One region of the Bradyrhizobium sp. Cp5.3 genome, then DNA from elsewhere that is predicted to be linked to it. Evidence: predicted binding sites of a transcription regulator. Region 1 holds the regulator's gene; each other region holds the start of a gene.
What was found. Region 1 encodes LexA, which represses DNA repair genes until DNA is damaged. Its sites were predicted from a motif close to TGTTCNNNNTGTGTTCNG; they were not measured.
Positions count from the first base shown of each region.

Region 2: the regulator LexA is predicted to act here: its motif matches at 2,996-3,013, upstream of recA (recombinase RecA).
Region 3: the regulator LexA is predicted to act here: its motif matches at 2,121-2,138, upstream of uvrA (excinuclease ABC subunit UvrA).
Region 4: the regulator LexA is predicted to act here: its motif matches at 2,244-2,261, upstream of K289_RS0104690 (ImuA family protein).

Region 1 covers NZ_AUFA01000003.1:201,508-206,303, forward strand. Annotated here, with positions in the region: gene K289_RS0106255 (ComEC/Rec2 family competence protein) at 1-1,908, shown strand, start outside; gene K289_RS51420 (hypothetical protein) at 1,920-2,351, opposite strand; gene lexA (transcriptional repressor LexA) at 2,647-3,345, opposite strand; gene glp (gephyrin-like molybdotransferase Glp) at 3,521-4,732, opposite strand.
Region 2 covers NZ_AUFA01000010.1:205,181-209,976, forward strand. Annotated here, with positions in the region: gene gcvP (aminomethyl-transferring glycine dehydrogenase) at 1-1,680, shown strand, start outside; gene recA (recombinase RecA) at 1,816-2,904, opposite strand; gene K289_RS0116805 (hypothetical protein) at 3,451-3,690, opposite strand; gene K289_RS0116815 (DUF2798 domain-containing protein) at 4,708-4,796, opposite strand, start outside.
Region 3 covers NZ_AUFA01000003.1:331,788-336,583, reverse strand. Annotated here, with positions in the region: gene K289_RS0106920 (outer membrane protein) at 1-90, shown strand, start outside; gene K289_RS0106915 (outer membrane protein) at 328-1,023, shown strand; gene K289_RS0106910 (outer membrane protein) at 1,169-1,924, shown strand; gene uvrA (excinuclease ABC subunit UvrA) at 2,259-4,796, shown strand, end outside.
Region 4 covers NZ_AUFA01000002.1:363,254-368,049, reverse strand. Annotated here, with positions in the region: gene K289_RS0104695 (DNA polymerase Y family protein) at 1-1,383, opposite strand, end outside; gene K289_RS0104690 (ImuA family protein) at 1,283-2,107, opposite strand; gene K289_RS0104685 (UdgX family uracil-DNA binding protein) at 2,345-3,742, shown strand; gene K289_RS0104680 (inorganic phosphate transporter) at 3,864-4,796, shown strand, end outside.

The DNA.
Region 1 (4,796 bases):
CGCATTGCGCACACCGTGCTGGCAAAGCCCCTCTATTCGGTGTCGCTGACCGGCTTCGTCGAGACCCGTGACATCCGCGAGCGCACCGACCGTTTCGTGCTGCGCGTCACCAGCATGGAGGCGCAGCGCAGCGACGTCGCGCTCGAGCGCGTCCGCCTCTCGGTGCGCAAGGGCACGGCGCCTGAGGTCGGCAGCTTCGTGCAGTTGAAGGCGCGGCTGATGCCGCCGCTCTCGCCGCTGCGCCCCGGCAGCTACGATTTCTCCCGCGACATGTTCTTTCAGGGCATCGGCGCTTCCGGTTTCGTGATGGGCGCGATCGCGACCTCGACGCCGCCCGACAGTGGAGGTTTGCGGCTGCGCTACGCTGCGTTCATGCAAGGCCTGCGTGACGCCATCGATGCGCGCATCCGCGCCACGCTCGATGGCGACAAGCGCGCGATCGCCACGGCGCTGCTCACCGGCCGGCGCGATGCGATCACCTCGCCCGTGAATGACGCCATGTTCATCTCGGGGCTCGGCCATGTGCTCTCGATCTCGGGCTACCACATGGCGGTGGTCGCCGGCGTCGTCTTCTTTGCGGTTCGCGCGCTGCTCGCTTTGATCCCGGGCCTCGCCGTCAGCTTTCCGATCAAGAAATGGTCGGCCGCTGCCGCGCTCGTCGCCGCGGCGTTCTATCTCTTGCTGTCCGGCGCGGAGGTCGCCACGCAAAGATCGTTTTTCATGACCGCAGTGGTGCTGATCGCGGTGATGGTCGATCGCCGTGCCATTACCTTCCGGACGCTTGCAGTGGCTGCCCTGATCGTGCTCGCGGTCGCGCCGGAAGCGCTGGTTCACCCCAGTTTTCAAATGTCGTTCGCGGCAACGCTCGGGCTGGTAGCGCTGGTACAGATCGGCATGCCGAACCTGTTCGCCTCGCCCGATCATTCGACGACGGCGCGCATCGCGCTGTGGGGCGGCCGCGAGCTCGCGATGCTGTTCCTGGCCTCGCTCATCGCGGGGCTTGCGACCACGCCCTATGCCGCCTTCCACTTCCACCGTGTCACGCCGTTCGGCGTGCTCGCAAACCTTGCGGCGATGCCGGTGGTTTCGGCGCTGGTGATGCCGGCCGGGCTGTTGGGATTGGTCGCTGCGCCGTTCGGGCTCGACGGCGTGTTCTGGTGGCTGATGGGTGTCGGCATCGACTGGATGATCGCCGTCACGCAGTGGGTTGCGAACCTCCCGGGCGCGGTCGGCGGCATTGCCGCCTTCGGCAACGCGCCATTGGTCGCGGCGAGCATCGGTATCATCCTGATGGGGCTGCTGCGTACGCCCTTACGCTGGTCCGGTGCCCTCGTGCTGTTCATTGCGATCGTCTGGGCGGTGTCCGTGCGCCAGCCGGATATCCTGATCGCCGGCGACGGGCGTACCATTGCAGTGCGCGCCGGCGACGGTCGCCTGCATCTGATCGCGGCGAACAAGGATGCGTTTCTCGCGAAGGAGTGGCTTGCGGCCGATGCCGATCCACGCAGCGCCGGTGACGCCTCGCTCGGCAGCGGCGTGTCATGCGACGAGGCCGGATGCGTGACCCCGCTCGCCGACGGGCGCCTGATCGCCCTGGCGCTGCGCGCCGACGCGCTGTCCGATGATTGCAGCCGGGCCGCGCTGGTGGTGACGGCACGGCCCGCGCCGCCCGATTGCGCGGCGATGGTGGTCGACCGGGATCGTCTGGCAGGACAGGGCGGGCTGGCGCTCATGCGTCGCGGCGACGGCTTTGCGGTGCAGGCGGTGAGGGCGAGGGGCGCAAACCGCCCCTGGTCGCCGGCCGCCGCCGGCGATGGTTATTATGAATCAAATCTCGCGCCACGGCCGGCCACACCGCGCTCCAGGGACGCAACGCCGTCGGAGGCCGACCTTCAGGCCGAGGACTGAAATCGATCGTGTCAGCCGATCGGCAGGCGTGTCACGGTCGGCTGCGGCCTATCGGCGGCCACTTGCGGCTTGTGCTCACCGACCGGCTGGGTCACCGGCAATTGCAGCACGGTTGCGCGCTGGCATTCGACGAGCTGCGTCACCAGCACATACTTGCCGTCCGGGAATTCGATCGCATCATGATGGCGGTCCGGAATGTGCGGATCGACCTTGCCGAACTTGCCGACGCGGGAGTTGATGGTGCGCGTCCAGATCCAGCGATTGTCGTAGCGGACATTGTCGGCGAAGGCGAGCTCCGTCCCCGGCAGCAGGCAGACCGCGACCGAGAGATCGGCTTCCGAAGCGAAGCCGCGTGTCGAGGTGCCGCGGAAGGTTGTCGTGACGATCGTCTCACCGACCTGGGCGGGACGGGTCGCGACGGCATGCAGACTGTAGTCACACATCGCAAGTGCTCCTCATCAGAGATAGCGACCCGTGCCCCCGGAGGCCCAGGCCTCTATCAGGAAGGCTACGATGATATGCGATGTTGAGGGCAAATCTGCGACTTGTGTGCAGACCTGCCGATCACTTTATCTTTTCCACGTTCATCAAGAGCGTTTGGAACAAAGCGCGCTCCTGTGAATTCTTTTATGCTGCGCTTGTCGACATCATTCCTGGATTCATCGGCGCCGCACTACACGCGGCGGAGATCAGTTGCTCCGCACGACGAGCATCGGCTCACGGCTCCGCCGCATGCGCTCAGTACTTCCGGTACAGACCGATCAGCTTGCCCTGAATTTTCACGCGGTTCGGCGGCAGGATGCGCACCTCATAGGCGGCATTGGCGGGCTCGAGCGCGATCGAGGCGCCGCGGCGGCGAAAGCGCTTCAGCGTCGCTTCCTCGTCGTCGATCAGGGCAACCACGATGTCGCCGGTATCGGCGGTCTCGTTGCGCTGGATCAGCGCCATGTCGCCGTCGAGGATGCCGGCCTCAACCATCGAATCGCCGCGCACTTCGAGCGCGTAGTGCTCGCCCGAGCCGAGCATGTCCGGCGGTACGCTGATGGTGTGGCTGCGGGTCTGCAAGGCCTCGATCGGCGTACCGGCCGCGATGCGGCCCATCACCGGCACTGCGACCGGACGCTCGCCTTCGTCCACCGGTGCACTGGAGCCACGCACCTTGCCGAGATTGCCTTCGATGACGCTGGGCGTGAAGCCGCGCCGGCTTCCGGCGGCAGCCTGGAGCTCCGGTAGCTTGATCACTTCGATGGCGCGGGCGCGATTGGGCAGGCGCCGGATGAAGCCGCGCTCCTCGAGCGCGGTGATCAGGCGATGGATACCGGACTTCGAGCGCAGGTCGAGCGCGTCCTTCATCTCGTCGAAGGAGGGCGGCACGCCGCTTTCCTTCAGACGCTCGCTGATGAACCGCAGAAGCTCGTATTGTTTGCGCGTTAACATCTCGACCAAATCCCCCGGTTGATGTCGTTCGATTCCGAGACGCTGAATTCAGCGGCAAGCCGCTAGATGCTCGAAACAAATCATGAACGGACACTATATGTTCGATATGTGTTCCGCAACTGCTTAATTTACCGTGAACGCGACAAAGTTCGCGGAACACGTGTCGCCGTTGCGTTCAACCGGGCAGCCGCAACACCTCGCAAGGCGCGCCGGCGTCGGCCTTCGGCGCGAATGGCGGCCGCACGAGAAGTACCTGTGCCGCAGCGAGATTCGCAAGCAGCGAGGAGTCCTGATGGTTGACGGGCAGCGCAACCAGCGTGCCGTCGTCGCGCACTTCGAGGCGCGCGCGAAGATAGTCCTCGCGCATGTCGTTGGCACTGAGGTCGCGGCCGAGCACGGCGCGCTCGCGGCGGTGGTGAATCACTGCGCGGCCGGCAAGCGCGCGAATCAGCGGCACCGCGAACAGGAAGCCGCAAACGTAGGATGACACGGGATTGCCGGGCAGGCCGATCACGCGCATCGCGCCGAGATGACCGTGCATCATCGGCTTGCCCGGCCGCATCGCGATCTTCCAGAACGACATCGAGATGCCCTCGGCCTTGAGCGCCTGCTGGACCAGGTCGTGGTCGCCGACCGAGGCGCCGCCGGTCGTCAGCAGGATGTCGGCGCCACTCTCGCGCCCGCGGCGGATACCGGCAGTGGTGGCCTCCAGGGTATCGGCGACGACCCCAAGGTCGATCGTTTCGGCGCCTTCGCTGCGGGCGAGCGCGTGGAGGGCGTAGCCGTTGGAGTAGACGATCTGGCCGGGCCCGGGCGTCGAGCCCGGCATCACCAGCTCATCGCCGGTCGCGAGGATCGCGACCTTCGGACGGCGGCGGATGGGAAGGCGGGGATGGTTCATGCCGGCGGCGAGCGCGAGGTCGCGCTCGGTGAGGCGGGTTCCCTTCCGCAGCAGCACGTCGCCCTCGCGAAAATCGACGCCGGCGGGGCGGATGTGCCGGCCGGCAATGGCGGCCTCCTTGATCGTGACGCGCTTGCCCTCAGCGACCGTATCCTCCTGGATCACGACGGCGTCCGCGCCATCGGGAACGACGCCACCGGTGAAGATCCGCACCGCTTCGCCGGCGCCCACCGTCCCCGCGAACGGCCGGCCCGCGGCGACCTCGCCGATCACGGAGAGCTGCGTGTCGACATTGGCCACATCGCTCGCGCGCACGGCGTAGCCGTCCATCGCCGACATCGCCTGCGGCGGCTGCGTACGCCGGGCCGCAACATCGCGCGCGAGCACGCGATGGAAGGCATCGTCGAGCGCGATCGTTTCCTCGGCCAGAGGCTCTGCACCCGCGAGTACGGCGGCAAGCGCATCGGAAACCGGCATGAGGGCCACGGCGAACTCCCGCTACAAATCGAAGGACTGGTCGGCAAGGTTCTAGCCGAGTGGAGGGGCCGAA
Region 2 (4,796 bases), on a different contig from region 1:
GCGCAGCGCGAGGCGATCGTCGCGCGCGCCGTCGCCGAGAAGATCAATCTCGGCCTCGGCGGCGCAGGCCTGCGCATCGCGCTGGACGAGACCACGACGCCTGCGACCGTTGAGGCGGTCTGGCGCGCCTTCGGCGGCAACTTGTTCTATGCCGAGGTCGACGCGGCGACGCGCGAAGCGCTGCCGGATGCCTTGAAGCGCGCGACCGGCTTCCTCACCCATCCGGTGTTCCACGCGCATCGCTCGGAAACCGAGATGCTGCGCTACATGCGCAAGCTCAGCGATCGCGACCTCGCGCTCGACCGCGCGATGATCCCGCTGGGATCCTGCACCATGAAGCTGAATGCGACCACCGAGATGATGCCGCTGACCTGGCCGGAGTTCGGGTCCTTGCATCCCTTCGCGCCGCGCGAGCAGGCCAAGGGCTATCACGCGCTGTTCGCGCGGCTGGAAAAATGGCTGTGCGACATCACCGGCTATGACGCGATCTCGCTGCAGCCGAATTCGGGCGCGCAAGGAGAATATGCCGGCCTGCTCGCGATCCGCGGCTATCATGCCTCGCGAGGTGAAAGCCACCGCAAGGTCTGCCTGATCCCCTCCTCCGCCCACGGCACCAACCCGGCCTCCGCCGCGATGGTCGGCATGGACGTGGTGGTGGTTGCCTGCGAGAAGAACGGCGACGTCGACGTCAATGATCTCCGCGCCAAGGCGCAAGTGCATTCGAACGACCTCGCCGCAGTGATGATCACCTACCCCTCGACGCATGGCGTGTTCGAGGAGCACATCCGCGAGATCTGCGACATCGTCCACGGCCATGGCGGCCAGGTCTATCTCGACGGCGCCAACCTGAACGCGCAGGTCGGCCTGTCCAGGCCCGGCGACTACGGCGCCGATGTCAGCCATCTCAATTTGCACAAGACTTTCTGCATCCCGCATGGCGGCGGCGGCCCGGGCATGGGCCCGATCGGCGTGAGAGCACATCTCGCCCCGTTCCTGCCCGGCCATCCAGCGACCCATGCCGACGCGCCGGTCGGCCCGGTCTCGGCCGCGCCGTTCGGCTCGGCGTCGATCCTGACCATCTCCTACATCTACATCCTGATGATGGGCGGCGAAGGTCTGATGCGCGCGACCGAGATCGCGATCCTCAACGCCAACTACGTCGCAGCAAAGCTCGAGCCGCACTTCCCGGTGCTCTACAAGAACGCCCGGGGACGTGTCGCTCATGAATGCATCGTCGACCCGCGGCCGCTCAAGACGACGAGCGGCGTCACCGTCGACGACATCGCAAAACGCCTGATCGACTATGGCTTCCACGCCCCGACCATGAGCTTCCCCGTGCCGGGCACCTTGATGATCGAACCGACCGAGTCGGAATCGAAGGCGGAGCTGGACCGCTTCTGCGACGCGATGATCGCAATCCGCAAGGAGATCGCCGAGGTCGAGGCCGGCCGCTTCAAGATCGAGGCCTCGCCCTTGCGCAACGCGCCGCACACCGTGCACGACATCGCCGACGACAACTGGGCCCGCGCCTACACCCGCGCGGAAGGCTGCTTCCCGGCCAGCACCTCGCGCACCGACAAATACTGGTCCCCGGTCGGACGCGTCGACAACGTCTATGGCGACCGCAACCTCGTGTGCTCGTGCCCGCCGGTGAGCGACTACGCGCAGGCGGCGGAGTAAGGGATTCGCAGAATGGGTTGAGCGAAGCGAGACCCATCACCGGCACGATCCGACCAAAACGAAACGGGCGCCGAAGACGTCGGCAACTCAACGTCCTCAGCGCCCGCTCCTCGCGAAAACTCTACCTGTTGAAGCTTACTCCTCCGTCGGCTCCTCGCCGTCGGCATCACGCTCCGGGGCGCCGGCCAAGATCTGCTCGGCGATCAGACCCGAGTTCTGCCGGATCGAGGTCTCGATCTTCGCGGTGATGTCGGGATTGGCCTTCAGGAACGCTTTCGCGTTCTCGCGGCCCTGGCCGAGGCGCTGGCTGTCATAGGAGAACCAAGCGCCGGATTTCTCGACGATGCCGGCCTTGACGCCGAGGTCGAGGATCTCGCCCATCTTGGAGACGCCCTCGCCGTACATGATGTCGAATTCGACCTGCTTGAAGGGCGGCGCCAGCTTGTTCTTCACCACCTTCACGCGCGTGGTGTTGCCGACGACCTCGTCACGCTCCTTGATCGCGCCGATGCGGCGGATGTCGAGGCGGACGGAGGCGTAGAATTTCAGCGCGTTGCCGCCGGTCGTGGTTTCCGGCGAACCGTACATCACGCCGATCTTCATGCGGATCTGGTTGATGAAGATCACCATGGTGTTGGACTTGTTGATGGAAGCCGTCAGCTTGCGCAGCGCCTGGCTCATCAGACGGGCCTGGAGACCCGGCAGCGCGTCCCCCATCTCGCCTTCGAGCTCGGCCTTCGGCACCAGCGCCGCAACCGAATCGACCACCAGCACGTCCACCGCGCCCGAACGCACCAGCGTGTCGCAGATTTCCAGCGCCTGCTCGCCGGTGTCGGGCTGGGAGATCAGGAGCTCGTCGATGTTGACGCCGAGCTTGCGGGCATAGACCGGGTCGAGCGCGTGCTCGGCGTCGATGAAGGCGCAGATGCCGCCCTTCTTCTGCGCTTCCGCGACCGTATGCAGCGCCAGCGTCGTCTTGCCCGAGGATTCCGGCCCGTAGATCTCGACGATCCGCCCCTTGGGCAGGCCGCCGATGCCGAGCGCGATATCGAGCCCGAGCGAGCCGGAGGACACCGCCTCGATGTCCATCGAACGGTCGCTCTTGCCGAGCCTCATCACCGAGCCCTTGCCGAACTGGCGCTCGATCTGGGACAGCGCGGCGGCCAGGGCTTTACTCTTGTCCATGGAAGATCCTTCGACGATACGCAGGGCAGTAGCGGACATTGGTCGTGCTCCTTATGGCGGGGATTCGCGAGATGGACAAACGATTGGCGAAGCAGGTCGGCGATGGGAGCAACGTACCCCATTTGTTCCAGGTTCGCAATATGTTCTTTTGCGCACTTGGGTACTGTCCCTCTTTAACCCTCAGTGTCCCAAAGTGAATTTGGCCGTGTCCCAATTTGTTCGCGATGTGCCGCAAGGCGTTCCTCGCCCGAATGGACTAAGCTTTAGGTAGATCGACTAGGCCGAGCGAATCGCCGGATTCCGGGCTGTGACAGCGATGATTCCGGTCATCGCGACGGTCGGCGCCGCGTCCTTGGCGGGGCAATGAACCTTGGCACGGTCCATGCAGACCCATTCTTACCGGGATTTTGCATTCCCTCTCGGGGCTGGAAAGCCGCCGCCTGCGTTCATTTAAGCAGGCGGCGTTTTTATTGGTGTCCTGATTCAATTCAGTGGACCCGCCTCGAATGAGGCGGCTTCAGTTGGCGGCCTCCTCGCCCTCTCGCAAAATGCGGAAAACAACCCCATGCAAAGTAGGGTGACGGCCTAGCCCCTCTTCCGCAGAGCGCGCAGGATCAGGCCCAGGAAGACCAGCCAAGCCGTCCAGCAGCCCACCGCGATCGCCATGAGCACATCGCCGTCTGAACTTTGGGCGATCGAGTGCGCCAGATAGGTCACGAGAAGGCAGATCAGGCCAAAAGCGATGAAGAGCACCACCGCGACAATCAGCCCGCAGCCTGACGACCTGGCAGGTGGCTCTGGCTGCGGCGAATCGAGACCGGTCATGGGGTCTCCATCCAGAAAGCCGATGCCTCAAACACTCGCCTAGAGAACGTGATCAACATTTTAGCAACTTAAGGTTATTGTCACCTTCATCGCGGAACGAAAGCGCGCTTATGCACTTAAGTCCTCAACAGAGGCGATGAGTGTGGACGACAAGGAGCGGCAGCAATTGCCAGCCCAAGCTACGCAGGACCGAAGGCAACGATGCCCGACCTGCGCCAGTGCCGCTCGTCTCAAGAGTTCACTCATGGATGTAGCGACAGGCAAGACGGTGCGTCTGTTCGAATGCAGCAAGTGCGGCCATTTCTGGGACGACTAGCCGGCAAGTTTATCGAGCCAAGCGCGCCTCAGTTGGTCGCCTCTTTGATTCGTCCGTCCAGCCACCGGAATGTCTTCGATCGGGCGAGCCTCGCCACGCCTCGCTTGCCGATGATGTCGCCATCGCGCCCCAAGCCGCACTTGCTGGTCCTACATCAGTGCCAACAGAATGATGCCGAGAACCAGCACCACAAAGCCAGCCGCCGTCGCGGCGGCGAAAGACCGCTCTACGTTATCCATGATGCCACCCCGTTGTCGGCACGCCACGTTTCCCCCATGGCTTTGCCGAACGATCGGAATGTCACCGACTTGTGTGTCCCTAGTTGTGCAATCGGGTGTCCAAATTGGGACGGGCGCGAGGCGGTATGCGGCACGCGCGCGGCTTCGCCGTAGTTGTAAGGCGCCTGTAAGCCGAGTCTTCTAGCCTGGTCCCGCACGGTGGACCAACACCGGGCACTCCATACCCAGTCAACCCCGCTCCACCCCGAGCGGGGTTTTCTGTTTGCGGTCCGCTGGCGGTGATGCAGCGGCCACATCCTGATTCGCACGTCGGCCTGTCAGGCTGCCGTAAGCTGAGCCAGCTAGGGTCGAGTGGCTATGGTGTTGCAGCCCAGCACCTCAGCCTCCAATAACCTTTGCCCCGCCTGGCTCTCCCCTGGCGGGGCTTTTTTCGTCCCACTGTGGCCAAAACACCGGCTCCCCTTACTCCCGCGTCAGCCGCAACGAGAACGACCGGATCGCGGGTGCCGCCAGCAACACGATGGGCAGCATCGCGAGCCAGGCGATCAGCC
Region 3 (4,796 bases), 130 kb from region 1:
ACGCGCTCCGAGCGGATCGGCCAGGATGTCGACATGGGCCTCGTCCGCCTGAACTATCGCTGGGGCGGCCCGGCCATCGCAAAGTACTGATATCGTTTGAATATCAATCGTTCCTGAAGGCCGGCCTTGCGCCGGCCTTTTTGCCGTTCGCTGCGCGGGAAGTTAAATAGGTCAGCAATACAGCCTCTTTCTCAAATCTGTTGTGGCTTTTGGGGTACACAACTTGCGGCTTTACCGGTGTAAGCCGATGGCAATTGGACCACCGCGTCCGATCCTTCCCTTCGCAGGAAGGCAAGAACAGAAACTGGGACTGGGACTAAGTTGAAAATGAAGAAAGTTTTGTTGGCTTCGGCCTGTTTGTTCGCACTGGGCGCGTTCGCTCCCGCCACGGCTGCTGATCTGGCAGCCCGCCCCTACACCAAGGCTCCGGCGATGCCGGCAGCGGTCTACAACTGGACCGGCTTCTACCTCGGCATCGTCGGCGGCGGCGCTTGGGAGAACGGCTCCGGCGACCCGAAGATGAAGGGCGGTTTCGTCGGCGGCACGGCCGGCTACAACTGGCAGACCGGCAACGTCGTGTTCGGTCTCGAGGCCGATGGCTCCTGGGCCGACGTCAGCGCTTCGGCGACCGGCGCCACCCTTGTCCCCGGCTTCGGTGTCGTGACCACGACGGCGAGCTCGAAGACCGATGCGATGGGCACCGTGCGCGGCCGCATCGGCTGGGCGGTCAATAACGTCCTGTTCTACGGCACCGGCGGCTACGCCTGGATCGACAACAAGATCACCCTCTCGGCGCTCGGCGTGACTGCCTCGGACAGCAAGTGGCACTCAGGCTGGACCGTCGGCGCGGGCGTTGAGGCGTTCTTCGCTCCGCAGTGGTCGGTCAAGGGCGAGTACCTCTATCGCAGCCTCGGCGGCGAAAGCTACTTCTCCGGCGCGCTGCCCACCGGCACGCTCAACTTCCACACCGTGCAGGTCGGCGTGAACTATCACTTCGGCGGCCCGATCGTCGCGAAGTACTGATCTCCTCGAACGACGTCTTACGTCACGAAAGGCCGGCCTCGCGCCGGCCTTTTTGTTTTCGCGCGCCGTCGCGCCCAACCGTCATGGAATCGAGAGTGCGGTGTGCAAACGCCGGCGATCGAGTCGGGACAGTTGGGGAATTGAAATGAAGACGTTGCTGCTGGCATCAGTCAGCCTGTTCGCACTCGGCGCGCTCGCGCCGGCCGGTGCCGCCGATCTACCGCTGTACAAGGCGCCGGTGGCTCCCGTGCTCGCCTATGACTGGACCGGCGTCTATGCCGGCATCAACGGCGGCGCCGGCCTTGCGCATGCCTGCTGGAGCATCACCGACGCGCTCGGCGCCGTCGTGGACCCGGCCGCCGGCGAAGGCTGCCACAATGCGAGCGGCGGCACGATCGGCGGACAGATCGGCTATCGCTGGCAGAAGGCGCACTGGGTCTTCGGGCTGGAGGGCCAGGGCAACTGGGCCGACTTCAAGGGCAGCAATGTCAGCGTCGCACGGCCCGCGTTCACGAACCAGACCAGGATCGATGGGTTCGGCCTGTTCACCGGCCAGCTCGGCTACGCCGTGAACAGCCTGCTGTTCTACGGCAAAACCGGCGCCGCGGTGGCGCGCGACAAATACGACACTTTCGTCCCCGGCGTCCCGGCGACGGTGTTCAACAGCGTCAACCAGACCCGCTGGGGCTACGCGGTGGGCTTCGGCATCGAGTACGGCTTTGCCGAGAACTGGTCGGTCGGCGGCGAGTACGACCACGTGTTCCTGGGCCATCACAGCGCCGACTTCGCCACCGTGCCGGGCGGCCTGCTCGCGCGCACCGATCGGATCGGCCAGGACATCGACATCGGCGTGATCCGCGTCAACTACCGCTGGGGCGGTCCCCTCGTCGCCAAATACTGATTCCTGATTCCATCCGCAGGAACCCGCCAAGGCCGGCTCAAGCGCATTAAGCGATCGGCTTCCCGCCCACGAACGAAGGGCCGGCCTCGCGTCGGCCCTTCGGCTTTCCGAACGCTGCGGGCGTTGCTACTGCCACGTGCCGCCAGCGCGCCAACAATCCGTTGACGATTCGCAAGTCGCACTGGAAATCCGTCCCCGTTCTTCCTACGTTCGCTGACATACCCATCGGCGCCAATCCCGGTTCCGGGCAAAGCGCGCCTGAACGCTGGCGCGGCCGCGCGCCTTTGGGATTTTCCCGTTGGGTTTGCTCTTTGGGTTCTTGGGGACCACCAGGATGGATGAAGTGATCAAGGCGAAGCGCCAACAGCAGAACGCGGGCTCGAGCCTGCGCGCAATTACGATCCGTGGCGCGCGCGAGCACAACCTCAAGAACATCGACGTTGAGATTCCGCGCGACAAGCTCGTTGTGTTCACGGGTCTGTCCGGCTCCGGCAAATCCTCGCTCGCCTTCGACACGATCTATGCCGAAGGCCAGCGCCGCTACGTGGAGTCGCTGTCGGCCTATGCGCGCCAGTTCCTGGAGATGATGCAGAAGCCGGACGTCGACCAGATCGACGGCCTGTCGCCGGCGATCTCGATCGAGCAGAAGACCACCTCGAAGAACCCGCGCTCCACCGTCGGCACGGTGACCGAGATCTACGACTACATGCGCCTGCTCTGGGCGCGCGTCGGCGTGCCCTATTCGCCCGCCACAGGCCTGCCGATCGAGAGCCAGACCGTCTCGCAGATGGTCGACCGCGTGCTGGCGCTGCCCGAAGGCACCCGCCTCTATCTGCTCGCGCCGGTCGTGCGCGGCCGCAAGGGCGAGTACAAGAAGGAGCTCGCCGAATGGCTCAAGAAGGGCTTTCAGCGCGTCAAGATCGACGGCACCTTCTACGAGCTCGCGGAGGCGCCGAGCCTCGACAAGAAATTCCCGCACGACGTCGACGTCGTGGTCGACCGCATCGTGGTGCGCGCCGATATCGGCCAGCGGCTTGCCGAAAGCTTCGAGACCGCGCTGAAGCTCGCCGAGGGACTAGCTGTCGTCGAGTTCGCCGACGCGCCGGCGGCAGCTCCTGCCGAGGAGAAAAAGAAGACCGCGAAGATCCACGACAAGAGCGGCCCCGAACGCATCCTGTTCTCGGAAAAGTTCGCCTGCCCGGTCTCCGGCTTCACCATTCCCGAGATCGAGCCGCGACTGTTCTCATTCAACAACCCCTATGGCGCCTGCCCGGCCTGCGGCGGCCTCGGCGTCGAGCAGCATGTCGACGAGGATCTCGTCGTCCCCGATAAGGAGCTCGCCATTGGCAAGGGCGCGATCGCGCCCTGGGCCAAGTCGTCATCGCCCTATTACATTCAGACGCTGATTGCGCTTGGCAAACATTACAAGTTCGCGCAAACCGCCAAATGGAAGGATCTGCCCAAGAAAACGCAGAACGCGATCCTCTATGGCTCCGGCGAGGACGAGATCAAGTTCTCCTATGAAGACGGCGTGCGCTCCTACGACACCAAGAAGCCGTTCGAGGGCGTCATCACCAACATCAACCGCCGCTATCGCGAGACCGAGAGCGAGTGGGCGCGCGAGGAGCTGGCGAAGTATTTCCACGACGTCCCCTGCGAGGGTTGCAAGGGCTTCCGGCTCAAGCCGGAGGCGCTCTGCGTCAAGATCGGCGGCAAGCATATCGGCGAGATCTCGGAGCTGTCGGTCAAGCGCGCCGGCGAGTGGTTCGAGGGCGTGCCGGAGGCACTGAACGCGCAGCAGAAGGAGATCGCGGGCCGCATCCTCAAGGAGATCCGCGAGCGCCTGACTTTCCTGCTCGACGTCGGCCTCAACTATCTCACCCTCTCGCGTTCCTCCGGCACGCTGTCCGGCGGCGAGAGCCAGCGCATCCGCCTGGCCTCGCAGATCGGCTCGGGTCTGACGGGCGTGCTCTACGTGCTGGACGAGCCCTCGATCGGCCTGCACCAGCGCGACAACGCGCGCCTGCTCGATACGCTGAAGCGCCTTCGCGACCTCGGCAATACCGTGGTCGTGGTCGAGCATGACGAGGACGCCATTCGCCTTGCCGACTACGTGCTCGACATCGGCCCGGGCGCCGGCATGCATGGCGGCCACATCGTCGCCGAAGGCACGCCCGCGGAGATCATGCGCAACCCGAAATCGCTGACCGGCAAATATCTCACCGGCGAGCTCGAGGTCGAGGTACCGGATCGGCGTCCGCCGAACCATCGCCGCACCATCAAGGTGGTGAACGCGCGCGGCAATAACCTCAAGAACGTCACCGCTGAAATCCCGCTCGGCCTGTTCACCTGTGTCACCGGCGTCTCCGGCGGCGGCAAGTCGACGCTGCTGATCGACACGCTCTACCGGGCGATCGCGCGCAAGCTGAACGGCGCCAGCGAAGGCGCAGCTCCACACGACCGCATCGAGGGCCTGGAACACATCGACAAGATCATCGACATCGACCAGTCGCCGATCGGCCGCACCCCGCGCTCCAATCCCGCGACGTATACCGGCGCATTCACACCGATCCGCGAGTGGTTCGCGGGCCTCCCCGAAGCCAAGGCGCGCGGCTACGAGCCCGGCCGCTTCTCCTTCAACGTCAAGGGTGGCCGCTGCGAGGCCTGCCAGGGCGACGGCGTCATCAAGATCGAGATGCACTTCCTGCCCGACGTCTACGTCACCTGCGACGTCTGCAAGGGCAAGCGCTACAACCGCGAGACGCTGGAGGTCCTGTTCAAGGGCAAGAGCATCGCCGACGTCCTCGACATGACCGTCGAGGAGGCCGCCGAGTTCTTCAAGGCCGTCCCGCGCGTCCGCGAAACCTTCAAC
Region 4 (4,796 bases), on a different contig from region 1:
CCGCACCACCGCATGCAGCGCGCGCCGCCAGGTGAATTGATGCGGCGCGCCGTCGGGCACGGTCGCGAACGGCACCTTGATCGGCTCCGGCCTGTCGAACAGCCGCAAGGGACGCAGCGGCGGTTCGCTCTCGATGCGCGCCGGCCATTCGGCCTGCATGGCCGTGGCGAGATGGTGCTGCGCGGGCGCGGCCAGCACCGCGCGCTCCGGAATATGGGTGTCCTGCGGCAGGTGCACGACGACGCGCTTTCCCCCGATGCGCGCGGCGATGCGGTCGATCAGCGCGGCGAGTTCGTCATTGTCGTGGACATGGGCGTCGAGATCGCGCTGCTCCTGCACCACGATCTCGGTGCGGCTCGCCGACAGCCGCACCATGTCGAAGCCGAAGCCGGGGTCGAGGGGATCGGCGAGCGCATCGAGCCGCTCACGGAACAGCCGGTCGATGACGGCGCTTCGCGTCACCGGCCGCCCGGTCTCGACCATGATCGTGCGCACCACGCCATCGGTGCGGAAGAAGGCGGCTTCCAGCCGCCGCGCGCCCTTGCCCTGCTTCTCCATGGAGGTAACAAGCGTATCGGCGAGCCGCGACAGCGTCATCGCGATCATGGTGTCGGTCGCGATCGGCTCGGCAAAGCGCTTCTCCACGATGTAGTCGGGCAGCGGTTTGCGCGGATTGATCGGCGCATCGCCCTGCCCCAGCGCATGCGCGAGCAGCGTAGAGAACCGCGCGCCGAACCGCGCGGTGATCTCATGCGGCTCGCGCGACGCCACATCGCCGATGGTTTTCAGGCCGGCGCGGCGCAGACCGACAGTGATGGCATCAACCGCGCCGAGCGCGGACACCGGCAGCCGGCTGACCGCCTCCGCCTCCCCGCCATCGGCGACGATGGTGCCAGGTACCTGCCGCGTCAGCGTGCGCGCGCAGACCGAGGTGGCGGCGATCGCCGCGCTGACAGCAAAGCCCTGCCGGGCGAGCGCACGGACCAGCGTCTGCAACAGTGCAGCCTCCCCGCCGAACAGATGCGCGCAGCCGGTGATGTCCAGGAACAGACCGTGCGGCGGATCGAGCGCCACCAGTGGTGTGAAGCGATCGCACCAGTCGGCGATGTCGCTGAGCGTCTTTGTATCGGCCGCGATGTCCGCGTCGAACACCTTCAGATCCGGGCACATCGCCCGCGCATTCGCCAAGGGCAGGCCGATGTGCAGGCCGAGGCGCTCGGCGGCCTCGTCGAGCGCATGGATCACCAGCGCGTTGTTGTCCTTGGTGACGACGATGCTGGGATCACCCAGCCCGCCGTCGAAGAACCGCTTGATCCGGTCGATGGGCAGGCGCGGCAGCCACAGGCTGAGAATACGCCGACGGTTCACTGAACAGGCACTCATCACATTTCCATTCCATGATCCACCGGCCACACGGGCCATGACGATTGCGCAAGAGCTCGGCATCGAAGCGCGGTGCGCCCCAGGCATTCCACACCGAGCCCGGCGGCGAATGTGCCGCGCGCAACATCCATCGTGTCTCCGCAGTCGAGGGCAGCGGCTGCGCCGCCATCCGCAACAGGAGCCCGGTCACGCCCGAGGCCTGCGCGGCGAGCGTCAGCTTGCGGCTCGCCACGAGATCGAACTGCTTTGTCTCGCCCCAAAGCTCGAGCACGACGGCGCCGAGCGCATCGCAGGCGAGCGCGTCGGCCGACGTGCGCAGCGCGGTCTCGACATCGGCAGCGCGCACCATCACCACGCGGCGCGGATCGAGGCCGAGCTCGGCCAGTCCGCTCATCGACAGCGCGCCCGTTTCAACTTCCGAAAAATCCTGCCGCACCCACAGCAGTGGCCGGCGCGCCGACACGCGTCCTGCGAGACCCATGACGAAGCCCGTCGCGGCGGTACCCTGCCGCCCCTCGCAAAACACCTCGTGGATCGCTGCGCGCGCGAGCCCGCCCTGCAAGGCCCGATCTGCTTCCGGGTGGCCGAGTGCCACGCAATCGCGATGATGCGCGGCCTCCGCCGTCTCGATGCGCTCGATCTGGCCGCGCAAGGTCGCAAGCGCGCTTGTACGTGCGGTGGCGCATGATCCGCCAAAATGAGAGCGGTTTGGCGACAAGATCATGCGCCCTCCCTAAAAAGAGGAGCGCGATCGGACGCAAAACCGGCGACCACTTTTGCTGATCGCGCTCCGCATGCTCGCCGCTCCTTCAGAGGTGATTGCCGTGGCTCTCAAAAAGAAAACCAGCGGCTGGCTCATTTGTTCATGATATGTTCTAATATAAAACTAACGGCGCCCCTGGAGTCAATCGAATTGGTGCGTCCACGGATTCATGAGCAGAATCAAGAGGATTCAGGTGCCATGTACCTCATCACTCTCGACAGCGAGACCGATTTCGACGGCTGGCGCAAAACCGCACGCGCGCTCGCACTGCACCACGTCGCGCCGACCGACGTGACGTGGCGCGTGCAGGGCCATGCGAAAGACGACGTGCCGCCCGGCCTGTGCGAAGCGCCAGGCCTTCCACCGATCGAGGCCGACAGCACCTTCAGCGTGCCCGCCGATTTCATCGAGCTCGCACGCGTCGCGATCCTGCATCGCGACGCTGAGCGCTTTGCGCTCCTCTATCGCCTGCTGTCGCGGCTGCGGAGCGATCACGATCTGCTCGGGACCAGAACCGATCCCGACGTCGCGCTGGCGACGGCAATGGCCGGCAGCGTGCATCGCGACGTGCAGCGGATGCGCGACGTCGTCCGCTTCCGCGAGATCGGACGCGAGCACAAGGCGCATTACGCCGCCTGGTTCATACCGGAGCATCACATCGTCGAATTTGCTGCCCCCTTCTTCGCGCGCCGCTATGCCGACATGCCATGGTCGATCCTCACGCCCGACATTTGCGCCCATTGGGACGGCCACGCGATCTCGTTCACGCCGGGGATCAGCCAGGCGGAGATGCCTGCCCCAAACCGGTTGGAGGAAACCTGGCGCCGTCACTTCCGGCCGGACCAACCGATCGCACCGGAAGCGCCGAACAAGCGCCGGAGGAACCTGTCGGAAGCCTCGATACTTGAACCTCTGCTCTCTGATGCCGAACGCTGGACCGGCGGACGGATCAAACCGTCTCCGGAGCCGCCCATGAAGCGCAAACCCGCCGCCGACGATCTCGAAACGCTTCGCGAGGAAGCCGCCCACTGCCGTGCCTGCCCTCTCTACAGGGATGCGACGCAGACCGTGTTCGGCGAGGGTCCGAAGTCCGCCAATATCATGCTGGTCGGTGAGCAGCCCGGCGACAAGGAAGACCTCGCCGGCCATCCCTTCGTCGGCCCGGCCGGCCAGATGCTCGACCGCGCGCTGGACGAGGCCGGCGTCGACCGCAGGAAGGTCTACGTCACCAATGCGGTGAAGCACTTCAAATTTGTGCCGCGCGGAAAAATCCGCCTGCACCAGAAGCCGAACACACCGGAGATCCGGGCGTGCCGGCAGTGGTACGAGCGGGAACTGGCGGCAATCCAGCCCGATCTCGTCGTGGCCATGGGCGCCACCGCCGCCCAAAGCGTGTTCGGCAAGATCACGCCGATCGGCAAGAACCGCGGCCGCCTGATCGACCTTGCCGACGGCCGCAAGGCCCTGGTGACGGTGCACCCGTCCTATCTGCTACGGCTGCCGGATCCCGAAGCCAAAGTGCTGGAATATCAACGTTTTGTCGAAGACCTGAAGATCGCTGCCGGCTTGCAGAAAAAAGCCGCCCGCGCCGCCTGACGGCTACCTGCACGCAATCGGCGGTGGAGAAGCCCCCGTCATTTCAATCGTTCGTCAACCATTTCAACTGGCTGTCACATGCCGCGAGCAAAATCGGGGCCTTGGGACAGGAGAATTTCCAATGAGTGACGTTGCTTTGCCCGGCTCCATCGAGCCAGCCTTGCGTAGGGGGCCCGACCTCGACCGCGGATTTCATCCGCTCACTGGCGTGATCTACATGGGGGTCATCGGCGCTGCGCTGCTCTTCGTCGCCTACAGCATCTGGATCGACGTCGATGCCACCGGCACGCAGGTCAAGAGCATTGCGCCCTTCCTGATGCTCTTCGTCGCGCTTCTGATCGCGCTCGGCTTCGAGTTCGTGAACGGCTTCCACGACACCGCCAATGCGGTCGCAACCGTCATCTACACCCGCTCGCTCCCCGCCCACGTCGCCGTGGTGTGGTCCGGCATGTTCAACCTGTTCGGCGTGCTGCTGTCCTCGGGAGCGGTCGCCTTCGGCATCGTCTCGCTGCTGCCGGTCGAGCTGATCCTCCAGGTCGGCTCCAGTGCCGGTTTCGCCATGGTGTTCGCGCTGCTGATCGCCGCGATCATCTGGAACGTCGGCACCTGGTATTTCGGCCTGCCGGCCTCGAGCTCGCACACGCTGATCGGCTCGATCATGGGTGTGGGCATCATGAACGCGGTCCTGCATGGCCGCAGCGGCACCTCGGGCGTCGACTGGACCCAGGCCACCAACATCGGCAAGGCATTGCTGCTGTCGCCGCTGTTCGGCTTCGCGCTCGCCGCCGGCCTGCTCCTGATCCTGCGCACCGTGCTGCTGCGCGCCACGCCCGCCTTGTTCGGCGAGCCGAAGGGCGACCAGCCGCCACCGTGGTGGATCCGCGGCATCCTGATCCTCACCTGCACGCTGGTGAGCTTCTTCCACGGCTCCAACGACGGTCAGAAAGGCATGGGCCTCATCATGCTGATCCTGATCGGCACGGTGCCGACCGCCTACGCGCTCAACCGCGCGCTGCCGGAGGCCCAGATCGAGCAGTTCATCAAGAACTCGGAC